DNA from 3 places in the Pseudomonas sp. PME37.24/025 genome. Region 3 is predicted to be linked to each of the others. Evidence: predicted binding sites of a transcription regulator. Region 3 holds the regulator's gene; each other region holds the start of a gene.

Region 1 (4,166 bases), on a different contig from region 3:
ATGGAAAAACTGCTGCACGAAGTGCGCACCGAACACCAGCATCTGGTGATCTTCGAGAACCCGCGCATGGGCCGGGTAATGGCGCTGGACGGCGTGATCCAGACCACCGAAGCCGACGAATTTATCTACCACGAAATGCTCACCCACGTGCCGATCCTTGCCCATGGCACCGCCAAACGCGTGCTGATCATTGGCGGCGGCGATGGCGGCATGCTGCGTGAAGTGGCCAAGCATCGCAGCATCGAGCACATCACCATGGTCGAGATCGACGGCACCGTGGTCGACATGTGCAAGGAATTCCTGCCGAACCACTCCAAGGGGGCATTCGATGATCCACGCCTGAACCTGGTGATCGACGACGGCATGCGTTTCGTCGCCACCACCACCGAAAAGTTCGACGTAATCATTTCCGACTCCACCGACCCGATCGGCCCGGGTGAAGTGCTGTTCTCCGAAAACTTCTACCAGGCTTGCCGTCGCTGCCTGAATGAAGGCGGTATTCTGGTGACCCAGAACGGCACCCCGTTCATGCAAATCGAAGAAGTCAAAACCACCGCCGGTCGACTGCGCAGCCTGTTTCCGGACTGGCACTTCTATCAGGCGGCCGTGCCGACCTACATCGGTGGCGCGATGACCTTCGCTTGGGGCGCAACCAATACCGCCTATCGCAAATTGTCCCGCGAAACCCTGCAACAGCGGTTCGCCGGCAGCGGCATCATCACCCGCTACTACAACCCGGAAATCCACATCGGTGCCTTCGCCTTGCCGCAATACGTGCTGCAAGCAGTGAACAAGCCAAGCAACGACTAAACTCAAGATGTACGCATAACCCCTCGTGGGAGCGAGCCTGCTCGCGAAGGCGGTCGACCAGTCGATAAATATGTCGATTGATACACCGCTTTCGCGAGCAGGCTCGCTCCCACAGGATCTGCGTTTTTCATGCTTCTACGCCGTAATCCGTTTGAACGATCACTCAGGGCAAAAGTCCAGATACTTGTAAGCCCATCCATGGGTCTTATCGAGGAGGCACCGATGCAAAAGTGGAAAATCACTTTCGTGGATGATCACGGTGAAACAGTGGACGAACTCTTCGAGTGCGAGGAATGCCCGAACAGCGAGCAGGCCGCCAAACTCATTCGCGCCCGGTGCCTGCCGGTCGCTGCCGAACTGGATCTCAATGATCTGGAGGGGCGTACCGATGATCCGACCGTCAAAAGCCTGAAATCCCAGAACAGCATTGAAATCATCAGTATTACCCCGATCTGATACACCTCTTGTCACATTCACAACCAGACCTTGGCAGCGCCTCTGTCTTAAGGCTACTCTGCAAGCGAGATCAGCGAACGGATCGCTAAGGTCTGGTCTTGTCAGCTACATGCTTGCTTCCCACCGGCAACGAGGTTGCCGCATCGCGCGCACCACTCGGTTGCGCGTGCAGGGAATACGGAAAGTCTATCCATCAGTCTGAGGGGGACGTTTCATGAGCACAGCCTATCAAGAAGACATCAGCAGCAGCGTGCTGCGCCGCATGAAAGAAGGCGGTTTCGACTTTTCACGATTCCATCCCATCGAGTTCTACGCCATTTTTCCGGACGAGGAGCGGGCACGCAGGGCGGCAGGTCATTTCAGTGGTGAATCCTTGAATGCCCAGATCAGCGTGCGCGACGACGGCGCGTGGCATCTGGAACTGAGCAAAGTGATGTACGCCACCTACGACGGGATCGGCGACTTTGAGCAGGACTTCGAGGCGGTGGTCGAGCCTCTGGGCGGTATCATCGAAGGATGGGGCGTCAAGCAGGAGGTACGAGGGTTACTCGCATAACTTTATGAACAGTGACAACACTCAGCAACGGCTGACCTATGGGTCGGCCGTTTTCGTTTGTGGGTTTTAGAAAGCAGGATCAAAAGATCGCAGCCTGCGGCAGCTCCTGCGTTGGGATGGCGTTTCTCAATTGGGAGGGCATGCACCCCCAAGGAGCTGCCGAAGGCTGCGATCTTTTATCCTGCTTTTATTTCACAACATTTCAAACGGACAAAAAAAAGCCGCCTGAACAGGCGGCTAAAAGGGAAGTTCGGTCATCTTTCCAGCGAATGCGCCGATTATCCACATCGCCTCCCGGGCAGTGAAATCAACTCTGGCTATGCTGCTGATAGGCGACAGCATTGCTTCGCCATGAAGCGGGGGCGATCAGGTTGGGGCATTTACCGCACAGGATTGGTGCGGTGCGTGCAGCGCCATTCTCCAACTGATTGATATCAAAGCGTTTATGCCGATGGCACGGGCCTTGCGAAGGCCTGGATGTCCGGAGTGACAAGGAGTACGGCATGATCCGCACCTATTTTGATGAGATGTACGATGCCGGCGGCCAGGTCCGCCCGCATTATCGGGAGTTTGCCCGTTGGCTGGCCGAAACGCCTGACGAGCTTTTGGCACAACGGCGACGCGAGGCCGATCTGTTATTTCATCGTGCCGGGATTACATTCACGCTCTATGGTGATGAGCAAGGGACAGAGCGCCTGATTCCCTTCGACACCATTCCCCGCAGTATCCCCGCCAGCGAATGGCGGATTGTCGAGCGCGGCTGCATTCAGCGGGTCAAGGCATTGAACATGTTCCTTGCCGACCTCTATCACGAGCAGCGCATCATCAAGGCCGGCATCATCCCGGCCGAGCAAGTGCTGGCCAATGAGCAATATCAGTTGGCGATGCAAGGGCTGGATCTGCACCGCGATATCTATTCGCACATTTCCGGCGTCGACCTGGTGCGCGATGGCGACGGCACGTACTACGTGCTCGAAGACAATCTTCGTACACCTAGCGGCGTGAGCTACATGCTCGAAGACCGCAAGATGATGATGCGATTGTTCCCCGAGTTGTTCGCGGCCCAGCGCATCGCGCCGATCGACCACTATCCGAACCTGTTGCTCGACACCCTGAAAAGCTCCAGCCCGATCGACAACCCGAGCGTGGTGGTGCTGACGCCGGGGCGCTTCAACAGTGCGTTTTTCGAGCATGCGTTTCTGGCCCGGGAAATGGGCGTTGAATTGGTGGAAGGCGCGGACCTGTTCGTGCGCGATGACAAGGTGTTCATGCGCACCACCGACGGGCCGAAAGCCGTCGATGTGATTTACCGTCGCCTCGACGATGCCTTCCTCGATCCATTGGCGTTCAACCCGGACTCGATGCTTGGCGTTCCAGGACTGTTGTCGTCCTACCGTTCCGGCAATGTGGTGCTGGCGAATGCCATCGGCACCGGGGTCGCGGACGACAAGTCGGTGTATCCCTTCGTCACGGACATGATTCGTTTCTACCTGGATGAAGAGCCGATCCTGAAGAACGTGCCAACGTGGCAGTGTCGTAATCCCTCTGAACTGTCCCACGTGCTGGCCAATCTTCCAGAGCTGGTGGTCAAGGAAACCCAGGGCTCCGGTGGTTACGGAATGCTGGTGGGGCCGGCGGCGACGGCGGCGGAAATCGAATCTTTCCGTGAGCGGATCAAAGCCAAGCCCCACGCGTACATCGCCCAACCGACGTTGTCTTTATCGACCTGTCCGACCTTTGTCGAAAACGGCATCGCGCCACGCCATATCGACCTGCGTCCGTTTGTATTGTCTGGCCGCGAAACCCGGGTTGTGCCCGGCGGTTTGACCCGTGTCGCCTTGCGCGAAGGCTCCCTGGTGGTGAATTCCTCCCAGGGCGGCGGAACCAAGGACACCTGGGTGGTCGAGGATTGAAGGAAGCCTGCCATGTTAAGTAGAACTGCCTCGGATCTGTATTGGATGTCGCGTTACCTGGAGCGGGCGGAAAACCTCGCACGGATGCTCGACATCAGTTATTCGCTGTCATTGATGCCTCAGGACGGTCGTGGCGACGGCTTGCACGAACTCGCCATGCCGTTGCTGATCACCGGCACTCTGGACGATTACCTGGAACGTCACGGCGATCTGCATGCCGAACGGCTGCTGCATTTTTTTGCTTTGGATGCGGCCAACCCGGCGAGCATCTACAGCTGCCTCGGTGCCGCGCGAGCCAGCGCCCATGCGGTGCGTGGGCGAATCACCGCGGACATGTGGGAAAACATCAACTCTACCTGGCTTGAGATTCGCGGGATCGCCGAGCAAGGCTTGAGTCGCTACGGCATGAGCCGTTTCTGTGAGTGGATCAA
Region 2 (4,166 bases), on a different contig from region 3:
CTCCACTGACAAATCCCAGACAAAAAAATGCCCGGCAAGCCGGGCAAATTTTTTATGCGCGTGCTTACAAGTTGTAGCCGCGTTCGTTGTGAAGCGCCAGATCGATGCCGACCGCCTCTTCTTCATCAGTGACACGCAGCCCCATGACGGCGTCCAGGACCTTGAGGATGACAAAGGTAACGATCGCGGTGTAGATCACCGTGAAGCCCACGCCTTTGCACTGAATCCAGACTTGAGCAGCGATGTCGGTAACGGTGCCGAAACCGCCCAGCGACGGTGCCGCGAACACACCGGTCAGGATTGCGCCGAGGATACCGCCGATACCATGCACGCCGAAGGCATCCAGGGAATCGTCATAACCGAGCTTGCGTTTCAGGGTGGTGGCGCAGAAGAAGCACACCACGCCCGCCGCCAGACCGATCACCAGAGCGCCCATCGGGCCCACGGTGCCTGCCGCTGGAGTGATTGCAACCAGACCGGCCACTACACCCGAAGCGATACCCAGTGCGCTTGGTTTGCCGTGGGTGATCCACTCGGCAAACATCCAGCCCAGCGCCGCAGCAGCGGTGGCGATCTGGGTGACCAGCATCGCCATGCCGGCGGTGCCGTTGGCGGCGGCAGCGGAACCGGCGTTGAAGCCGAACCAGCCGAACCACAGCATCGCGGCGCCCATCAGGGTGTAGCCGAGGTTGTGCGGAGCCATCGGGGTGGTCGGGAAGCCTTTGCGCTTGCCCAATACCAGGCAGCAAATCAGACCGGCCACACCGGCGTTGATGTGCACGACAGTGCCGCCCGCGAAGTCGAGCACGCCCCAGTCCCACAACAGGCCGCCGTTACCGGACCAGACCATGTGCGCAATCGGTGCGTAAACCAGAGTGAACCAGATCCCCATGAAGACCAGCATGGCGGAGAACTTCATCCGCTCGGCGAAGGCACCGACGATCAGTGCTGGGGTAATGATGGCGAAGGTCATCTGGAAGGTGACGAACACCGCCTCAGGGAACAGCGCCGCAGGCCCGGTCAGACTCGCAGGCGTGATGCCGGCGAGGAAGGCCTTGTTCAGACTCCCGAAGAACGAGTTGAAATTGATGACGCCCTGTTCCATGCCGGTGGTGTCGAACGCAACGCTGTAGCCATAAATGACCCACAGAATGCTGATCAGACCGGTAATGGCGAAGCACTGCATCATCACGGAAAGAATGTTTTTCGAGCGAACCATGCCGCCGTAGAACAGCGCGAGGCCGGGAATGGTCATGAACAGCACAAGGGCTGTCGAGGTCATCATCCAGGCGGTATCGCCGGAATTGAGGACTGGGGCCGCCACTTCGTCTGCCGCCATGGCCAGGCCGGGCATTACGAGGGACAACAGGGCTCCTAGCCCTGCGAATTTACGCAGAGTCATATTGTTTTCTCCTGGGGCGTTGGGTTTGTGGCGGCTTAGATTGCGTCGGTATCGGTTTCGCCGGTACGGATGCGAATCGCCTGTTCCAGATTGACCACGAAGATCTTGCCGTCACCGATCTTGCCGGTGTTGGCGGCCTTGGTTATCGCCTCGATAACCCGGTCCAGATCCTTGTCGTCAATGGCGACATCGATCTTCACCTTTGGCAGGAAATCGACCACGTACTCCGCGCCGCGATACAGCTCGGTGTGACCCTTCTGCCGACCGAAGCCTTTGACCTCAGTAACGGTAATGCCCTGCACGCCGATCTCGGACAGTGACTCGCGCACGTCGTCCAGTTTGAACGGCTTGATGATGGCAGTGACTAGCTTCATGAAAACTCTCTCCCGAATTGGTGGACTTGCCCCAGGAAAACAAACCCGACTCAAGTCTAAGCGCAGTGCCTGGCTTTGTAACGCATCGTCGGCCTTACCTGCCCGTCCGACGCCAGCGAACCACTCCGCACGAAACTCCCCCGTTCCGCTTGGCGCACTGCATTCGTCACAGCGACTGCATCAGTGCATGGGTCACCAGCGACTAAGCAGAAAGCTTGCCATCTATCCAAAACCCATTGATTTCAAGTGCTTGGCCGCTGCCGAAGACCCTTTCGCCCAATTGACGCGACGGTTACGCACAACAACAGTGCGCGACCGCCCACTCGACTGCGCGAAAAGCGTGCATCGCAGCTGCCGAGATTGACTATAGACACTGCGTGATACACTGCCCGCCATTGTTGACAGGACATTTCCCATGCTCGCGCCCAAAGACTTCCTCGACGCCCTGAGCGGCACCGCCTCCCGCCTCTTCAGCGGCGACACCCCACTGCCAAAAAGCGAAATCGAAAGCCAGTTCAAGGCTTTGTTGCAGAGCGGCTTCAGCAAGCTGGACCTGGTGAGCCGGGAAGAGTTTGATAGCCAGATGGTCGTGCTTGCACGGACCCGGGCTCGGTTGGAAAGTCTTGAGGCGAAGGTGGCGGAGCTGGAAGCGAAGCTGAATCCACCAGTCGAGTAACACCGCAGATCCCACGGTGAAACCCAATCCACTGTGGGAGCGAGCCTGCTCGCGATAAGGTCGGAACGACCTTCAGATTCAACTGTAGGAGCTGCCGAAGGCTGCGATCTTTTGATCTTTAAGCACTCAAAAATCCAAGCACCTTCCTACAACAAAACCACCGCCGTCCGATTGCGCCGCAATGCCTCCGGTTTCTATGCTCATCCCAGCTGAATAATCAGCTCTGGGTTTGGCGACCCGGAAGACCCCGACGCACCGCGACCACATTCGACCGAGGAATTTATTCCCATCTCGAATTATGGCGGCTATGCGTGGGAGACCTTCGAGTCTGCCGGTTCTCGGGCGTCACCGGTTCGCCAACCCGCGCATGGCTGCCACCCTTTTCGTTTGGCGACGATCAGAGGCAGTTTTCTTCATTTGATCCCGAGAACTGCTCGATGGACGAAAACTATCTGATTCCTCACGTCTTCACCCGCCACAAACTCCACCTCCACGCTCTCCTTCTACAAAACCAACCTTGGTTCAGCGCCCGCGACCTCGGCCGCCTCCTACGCCTCTATCTCGACGAACGCGCCGTCCGAAAACTCGACACCGACCAACACCAGTCATTGCGGATGCTCATCCACGGCAGCATCGAAAACACCCTGCTGATCAGCGAATCCGGCGTCTACGCACTACTCGTCTACCACTACTGCCCCCGAATATCGGGCGCTGCGCGAATGGCTAACCCACGACGTCGTCCCCGCCCTCAGAGACGCCCAACAACCCACCTCAACCGAACGCCCAATACTGAGCCTGCTGAACTGGCCGGAAATGTCGCTGAGTTTGCTGCACTGGAATAACCAGCCGTGGATTCGGTTGCAGGATGTTCCGCAGATGTTACCGAATGAGGAACGACCGCGAAGTACTGTCAATGCGCCGTGGTGGAAGCGTGCTTCGCGGGTACTGCAATCTTTTTAAGTAGCCGAAGATCAACCACGCTCGATTTCGGCTCTGCGCTGATCGTAGGTCGATTGCAGGTTTAGCCAGAACTCAGGCGTGGTTTTCAGGTAGCGCGAGAGCTTCTTTGCGAGCTCAGGACTGATACCTCTCTCCTGCATCACAAGGGCTCTCACGTCATCCCCGACCTCATCCAACGAACTAGCAAAACCATCCACTGTAATACCCAGCGGCTCAAGAAACTCCTTTTTCAGGATTTCGCCAGGATGAATCAGCCGCATTCCAGAATTGCTCATTTCCCCTCCTGAGGGCTCGATCAGCTGTGATCATAAGCAGCCACCTCGATCCGACAAGTGCGTCCGTGAGTTTTCACCGAAGTCCTTCATTTGTCCAAGATCGGTCCTACAAAAAGCAGCTCTCGCGGCTGATTACGCCTAAATACCAGCCGCGACATAACCTTTGCGTTACGACTTAACTGACTGGAGTCATCTCACCGCCCCAGCAACATCCTGCGAAAGTTTGGCTACTCCGATGCCACGCTAAATCACCCGCCCACGACTACCCTTCAAAAACCGCAGGAAGCGGTCCCTGTACAGTTCAAGGAACGACCATGTCTCTCTCCATCGTCCACAGCCGCGCCCAGGTCGGCGTGGAAGCGCCCGCCGTCACCGTCGAAGTGCATCTGGCCAACGGTTTGCCGTCGCTGACCATGGTCGGTTTGCCCGAAGCCGCCGTAAAGGAAAGCAAGGACCGGGTACGCAGCGCGATCATCAAT
Region 3 (4,166 bases):
AACAACTGCAAACGGCGGGCGATACCAAGCCGGTTCAGGGCTACGGCGTAACTATCCAGTATCACGCCTCGCAAAACCGCGTCGTGCTGATCGATCGCGCCAAAGTCATCGACAAGGACAACAACGTCACCCAAGGCGAGAAAATCGTCTACGACACGGTCAAAAAGCTTGCGAGCGCCGGTCGCGCCACGGGTAACAAGGTCACTGAGGCACGTCCTCGCATTGACATGGTGATCCAGCCGAAGAAGAAAACCGACGAGCAAAAGGCCCAGTAATGGCAACTCTGAAAGCTCAGCATCTGGCCAAGAGCTACAAGAGCCGCCAGGTCGTGCGCGACGTCAGCCTGTCCATCGACAGCGGTCAGATCGTCGGCCTGCTTGGTCCCAACGGTGCCGGTAAAACCACTTGCTTCTACATGATTGTCGGCCTGGTGCAGGCCGATCAGGGTCGCGTACTGATCGATGATCTGGACGTCAGCCACCAGCCGATGCACGGCCGTGCGAAGGCAGGTATCGGCTATCTTCCGCAAGAAGCGTCGATCTTCCGCAAACTGTCGGTGGCCGACAACATCATGGCCATCCTCGAGACCCGCAAGGAACTCGACAAGGCTGGTCGTCGCCAGGAGCTGGAAAGCCTGCTGCAGGAATTTCACATCCACCACATCCGCGACAACCTCGGCATGAGCCTGTCCGGTGGTGAACGCCGCCGCGTGGAAATCGCCCGGGCACTGGCCACCAATCCGAAATTCATCCTCCTCGACGAACCTTTCGCCGGCGTGGACCCGATTTCGGTGGGCGACATCAAGCAGATCATCCATCACCTCAAAGCCAAAGGCATTGGCGTACTGATTACGGACCACAACGTCCGCGAAACCCTGGATATCTGCGAAACCGCCTACATCGTCAACGATGGCCAACTGATCGCTGAAGGCGACTCTGCCACCATCCTGGCCAATGAACTGGTCAAGGAAGTGTATCTGGGCCATGAGTTCCGCCTGTAAGCACTGAGGTGCCCGGGTCGCCGAGAGCGCGCTCGCTTCAATAAAAAATCAATAAGTTTTTATTGTTACAGCGCTCTAGGCAAACACTTCAGTTTCGGGCATATAATTTGCTTATGTTTGGCGCTTCGGCGCTCTGTAGTGGATGGCGCATGTGCGCCGGCGAATAAGGTGTTAAGCCCCTGCCATGAAACCATCGCTAGTCTTGAGAATGGGCCAGCAGCTGACGATGACACCGCAGCTGCAACAGGCCATCCGCCTGCTCCAATTGTCGACCCTGGACCTGCAACAGGAAATCCAGGAGGCCCTGGAGTCCAATCCGATGCTCGAACGCCAGGAAGAAGGCGACGACTTCGATAACGCCGACCCCTTGGCCGATAGCGCCGAACAGAAACCCAACGCCGACATTCAGGAACCCTCCTACCAGGAAACCGCCCCAACGGTGGATAACCTTGAGGAAGGCGACTGGAACGAGCGCATCCCCAACGAATTGCCCGTCGACACGGCCTGGGAAGACGTCTACCAGACCAGTGCCAGCAGCCTGCCGAGCAACGATGACGACGAGTGGGATTTCACCACCCGCACATCGGTCGGTGAAAGCCTGCAAAGCCATTTGCTCTGGCAACTGAACCTGGCACCGATGTCCGACACCGATCGCCTGATCGCCGTGACCCTGATCGACTGCATCAACAATCAGGGCTACCTGGACGAAACCCTCGAGGAAATCCTCGAAGCCTTCGACCCGGAACTGGACATCGAACTGGACGAAATCGAAGCCGTCCTGCACCGCATCCAGCAATTCGAACCCGCTGGCATCGGCGCCCGCAACCTCGGTGAATGCCTGCTGCTGCAACTGCGTCAGCTGCCCGCCAAGACCCCTTGGCTGGCCGAGGCCAAGCGTCTGGTCACCGATTACATCGACCTGCTCGGCAGTCGCGACTACAGCCAGCTGATGCGCCGCATGAAGCTCAAGGAAGATGAACTGCGTCAGGTCATCGAATTGGTCCAGAGCCTCAACCCGCGCCCGGGCTCACAAATCGAGTCCACCGAAGCCGAATACGTCGTTCCCGACGTGATCGTGCGCAAGGACAACGAGCGCTGGCTGGTGGAACTGAATCAGGAATCGGTGCCACGCCTGCGGGTCAACGCCCAATACGCCGGTTTCGTGCGCCGCGCCGATACCAGCGCTGATAACACGTTCATGCGTAATCAGCTGCAGGAAGCTCGCTGGTTCATCAAAAGCCTGCAAAGCCGCAATGAAACCCTGATGAAAGTCGCCACCCAGATCGTCGAGCATCAACGCGGCTTTCTTGAATACGGTGACGAAGCCATGAAGCCGCTGGTGCTGCACGACATCGCCGAAGCGGTGGGCATGCACGAATCGACGATTTCACGGGTGACCACGCAAAAATTCATGCATACCCCACGGGGCATCTATGAACTGAAATACTTTTTTTCCAGCCACGTCAGTACCTCCGAAGGCGGTGAATGCTCGTCCACGGCGATCCGCGCGATCATCAAAAAACTGGTTGCCGCGGAAAATCAGAAAAAGCCGTTGAGTGACAGCAAGATCGCTGGTTTACTGGAGGCACAAGGCATTCAGGTAGCCCGTCGCACCGTCGCCAAGTACCGCGAATCCCTGGGGATCGCGCCTTCCAGCGAACGGAAGCGGTTGATGTAACCGCCGGGCTCGCCACAGCGTTCCAGTGGCAGGCATTTCTGCCTGCCGCTTTATGCACTGGCAACGAAGGAGAAGCTGTATGCAAGTCAACATCAGTGGACACCAACTGGAAGTGACCGAACCTCTGCGCACCTACATCGGCGAAAAACTCGACCGATTAGAGAGGCATTTCGACAAGATCACCAATGTGCAAGTCACGATGAACGTCGAAAAACTGCTGCAGAAGATCGAAGCCACGCTGCATATTCCCGGCGGAGAAGTGGTCGCCAATGCCGAGCATACGGACATGTATGCCGCCATCGACCTGCTGACCGACAAGCTGGATCGCCAACTTAAAAAGCATAAGGAAAAGACCCAGAGCCTCCTCCAGGGCGCGACCGGTCGTTAACACTCCCAATCCATGATCCGACTAGAAACCATCCTGACCCCCGGCCGTTCCCAAGTGAACGCGCCGGGTGGCAGTAAAAAGAAAGCCCTCGAGCAAATTGCCAACCTCATCCACCGCGAAGTACCGGATCTGGAAATGCAGGACGTCTTCGAGGCCCTGATTGCCCGTGAGAAACTCGGTTCTACCGGTTTCGGCAACGGCATCGCCATTCCCCACTGCCGGCTTAAAGGCTGCACCTCGCCAATCAGTGCGCTGTTGCACCTGGAAGCCCCTATCGATTTCGACGCCATTGACGGCGCCCCGGTTGACCTGCTGTTTGTGCTGCTGGTCCCGGAAGCCGCCACCGATGCACACCTGGAATTGCTCCGCCAGATCGCCAGCATGCTGGATCGCAAGGAAGTGCGTGAAAAACTGCGCAGCGCCCCGAGCAACGAAGCCTTGTATCAGGTTGTCCTGGACGAGCAGAACGGTCACTAATCATGCGCCTGATCATTGTCAGTGGCCGCTCCGGCTCAGGTAAAAGCACCGCCCTCGATGTTCTCGAGGACAACGGCTATTACTGCATCGACAACCTGCCTGCCGGCTTGCTGCCGGAACTGGCCGAACGCGCGCTGATTCACACCGAACTGGCACAACCGCTGGTGGCCGTATCCATCGATGCCCGCAACCTGCCAAGCCACCTGTCACGGTTCCCCGAATTGCTGGAAGAGGTCCGCAGCCGGCATATACAGTGCGATGTGCTGTATCTGGACGCCGACGAAGAGACCTTGCTCAAACGCTTTTCGGAAACCCGCCGTCGTCACCCGCTGAGCAGCGCCAATCGCTCGCTGGCGGAGGCAATACAGGACGAAACCAATCTGCTGGGGCCGATTGCCGATCTGGCTGACCTCAAGGTCAACACCACCAATCTGAACCTGTATCAGCTGCGCGATACCATCAAGTTGCGCCTGCTGAATCAGCCGGAACCGGGCACTGCGTTCCTGGTGGAATCTTTCGGCTTCAAGCGAGGCATGCCGGTGGACGCCGATCTGGTGTTCGACGTGCGCTGCCTGCCCAACCCTTACTGGAAGCCGGAGCTACGGGCACAGTCCGGGCTCGAT

The links. Region 3 encodes sigma-54, which starts transcription at its own class of promoters, with help from an activator protein. Its sites were predicted from a motif close to ANTGGCATNNANNTTGCTNT; they were not measured.
Region 1: the regulator sigma-54 is predicted to act here: its motif matches at 2,273-2,292, upstream of ACZ3HH_RS15200 (circularly permuted type 2 ATP-grasp protein).
Region 2: the regulator sigma-54 is predicted to act here: its motif matches at 1,980-1,999, upstream of glnK (P-II family nitrogen regulator).

The regions. Positions count from the first base shown of each region.
Region 1 is NZ_JBVHNK010000007.1:304,022-308,187, reverse strand. It holds gene speE (polyamine aminopropyltransferase) at 1-810, shown strand, start outside; gene ACZ3HH_RS15210 (hypothetical protein) at 1,033-1,266, shown strand; gene ACZ3HH_RS15205 (ribonuclease E inhibitor RraB) at 1,481-1,822, shown strand; gene ACZ3HH_RS15200 (circularly permuted type 2 ATP-grasp protein) at 2,326-3,735, shown strand; gene ACZ3HH_RS15195 (alpha-E domain-containing protein) at 3,748-4,166, shown strand, end outside.
Region 2 is NZ_JBVHNK010000022.1:40,378-44,543, forward strand. It holds gene ACZ3HH_RS28515 (ammonium transporter) at 65-1,402, opposite strand; gene glnK (P-II family nitrogen regulator) at 1,438-1,776, opposite strand; gene ACZ3HH_RS28525 (accessory factor UbiK family protein) at 2,192-2,452, shown strand; partial or broken gene ACZ3HH_RS28530 (BRO-N domain-containing protein) at 2,890-3,412, shown strand; gene ACZ3HH_RS28535 (HigA family addiction module antitoxin) at 3,424-3,687, opposite strand; partial or broken gene ACZ3HH_RS28540 (YifB family Mg chelatase-like AAA ATPase) at 4,002-4,166, shown strand, end outside.
Region 3 is NZ_JBVHNK010000012.1:123,701-127,866, forward strand. It holds gene lptA (lipopolysaccharide transport periplasmic protein LptA) at 1-275, shown strand, start outside; gene lptB (LPS export ABC transporter ATP-binding protein) at 275-1,000, shown strand; gene ACZ3HH_RS21965 (RNA polymerase factor sigma-54) at 1,185-2,678, shown strand; gene hpf (ribosome hibernation-promoting factor, HPF/YfiA family) at 2,758-3,066, shown strand; gene ptsN (PTS IIA-like nitrogen regulatory protein PtsN) at 3,079-3,543, shown strand; gene rapZ (RNase adapter RapZ) at 3,546-4,166, shown strand, end outside.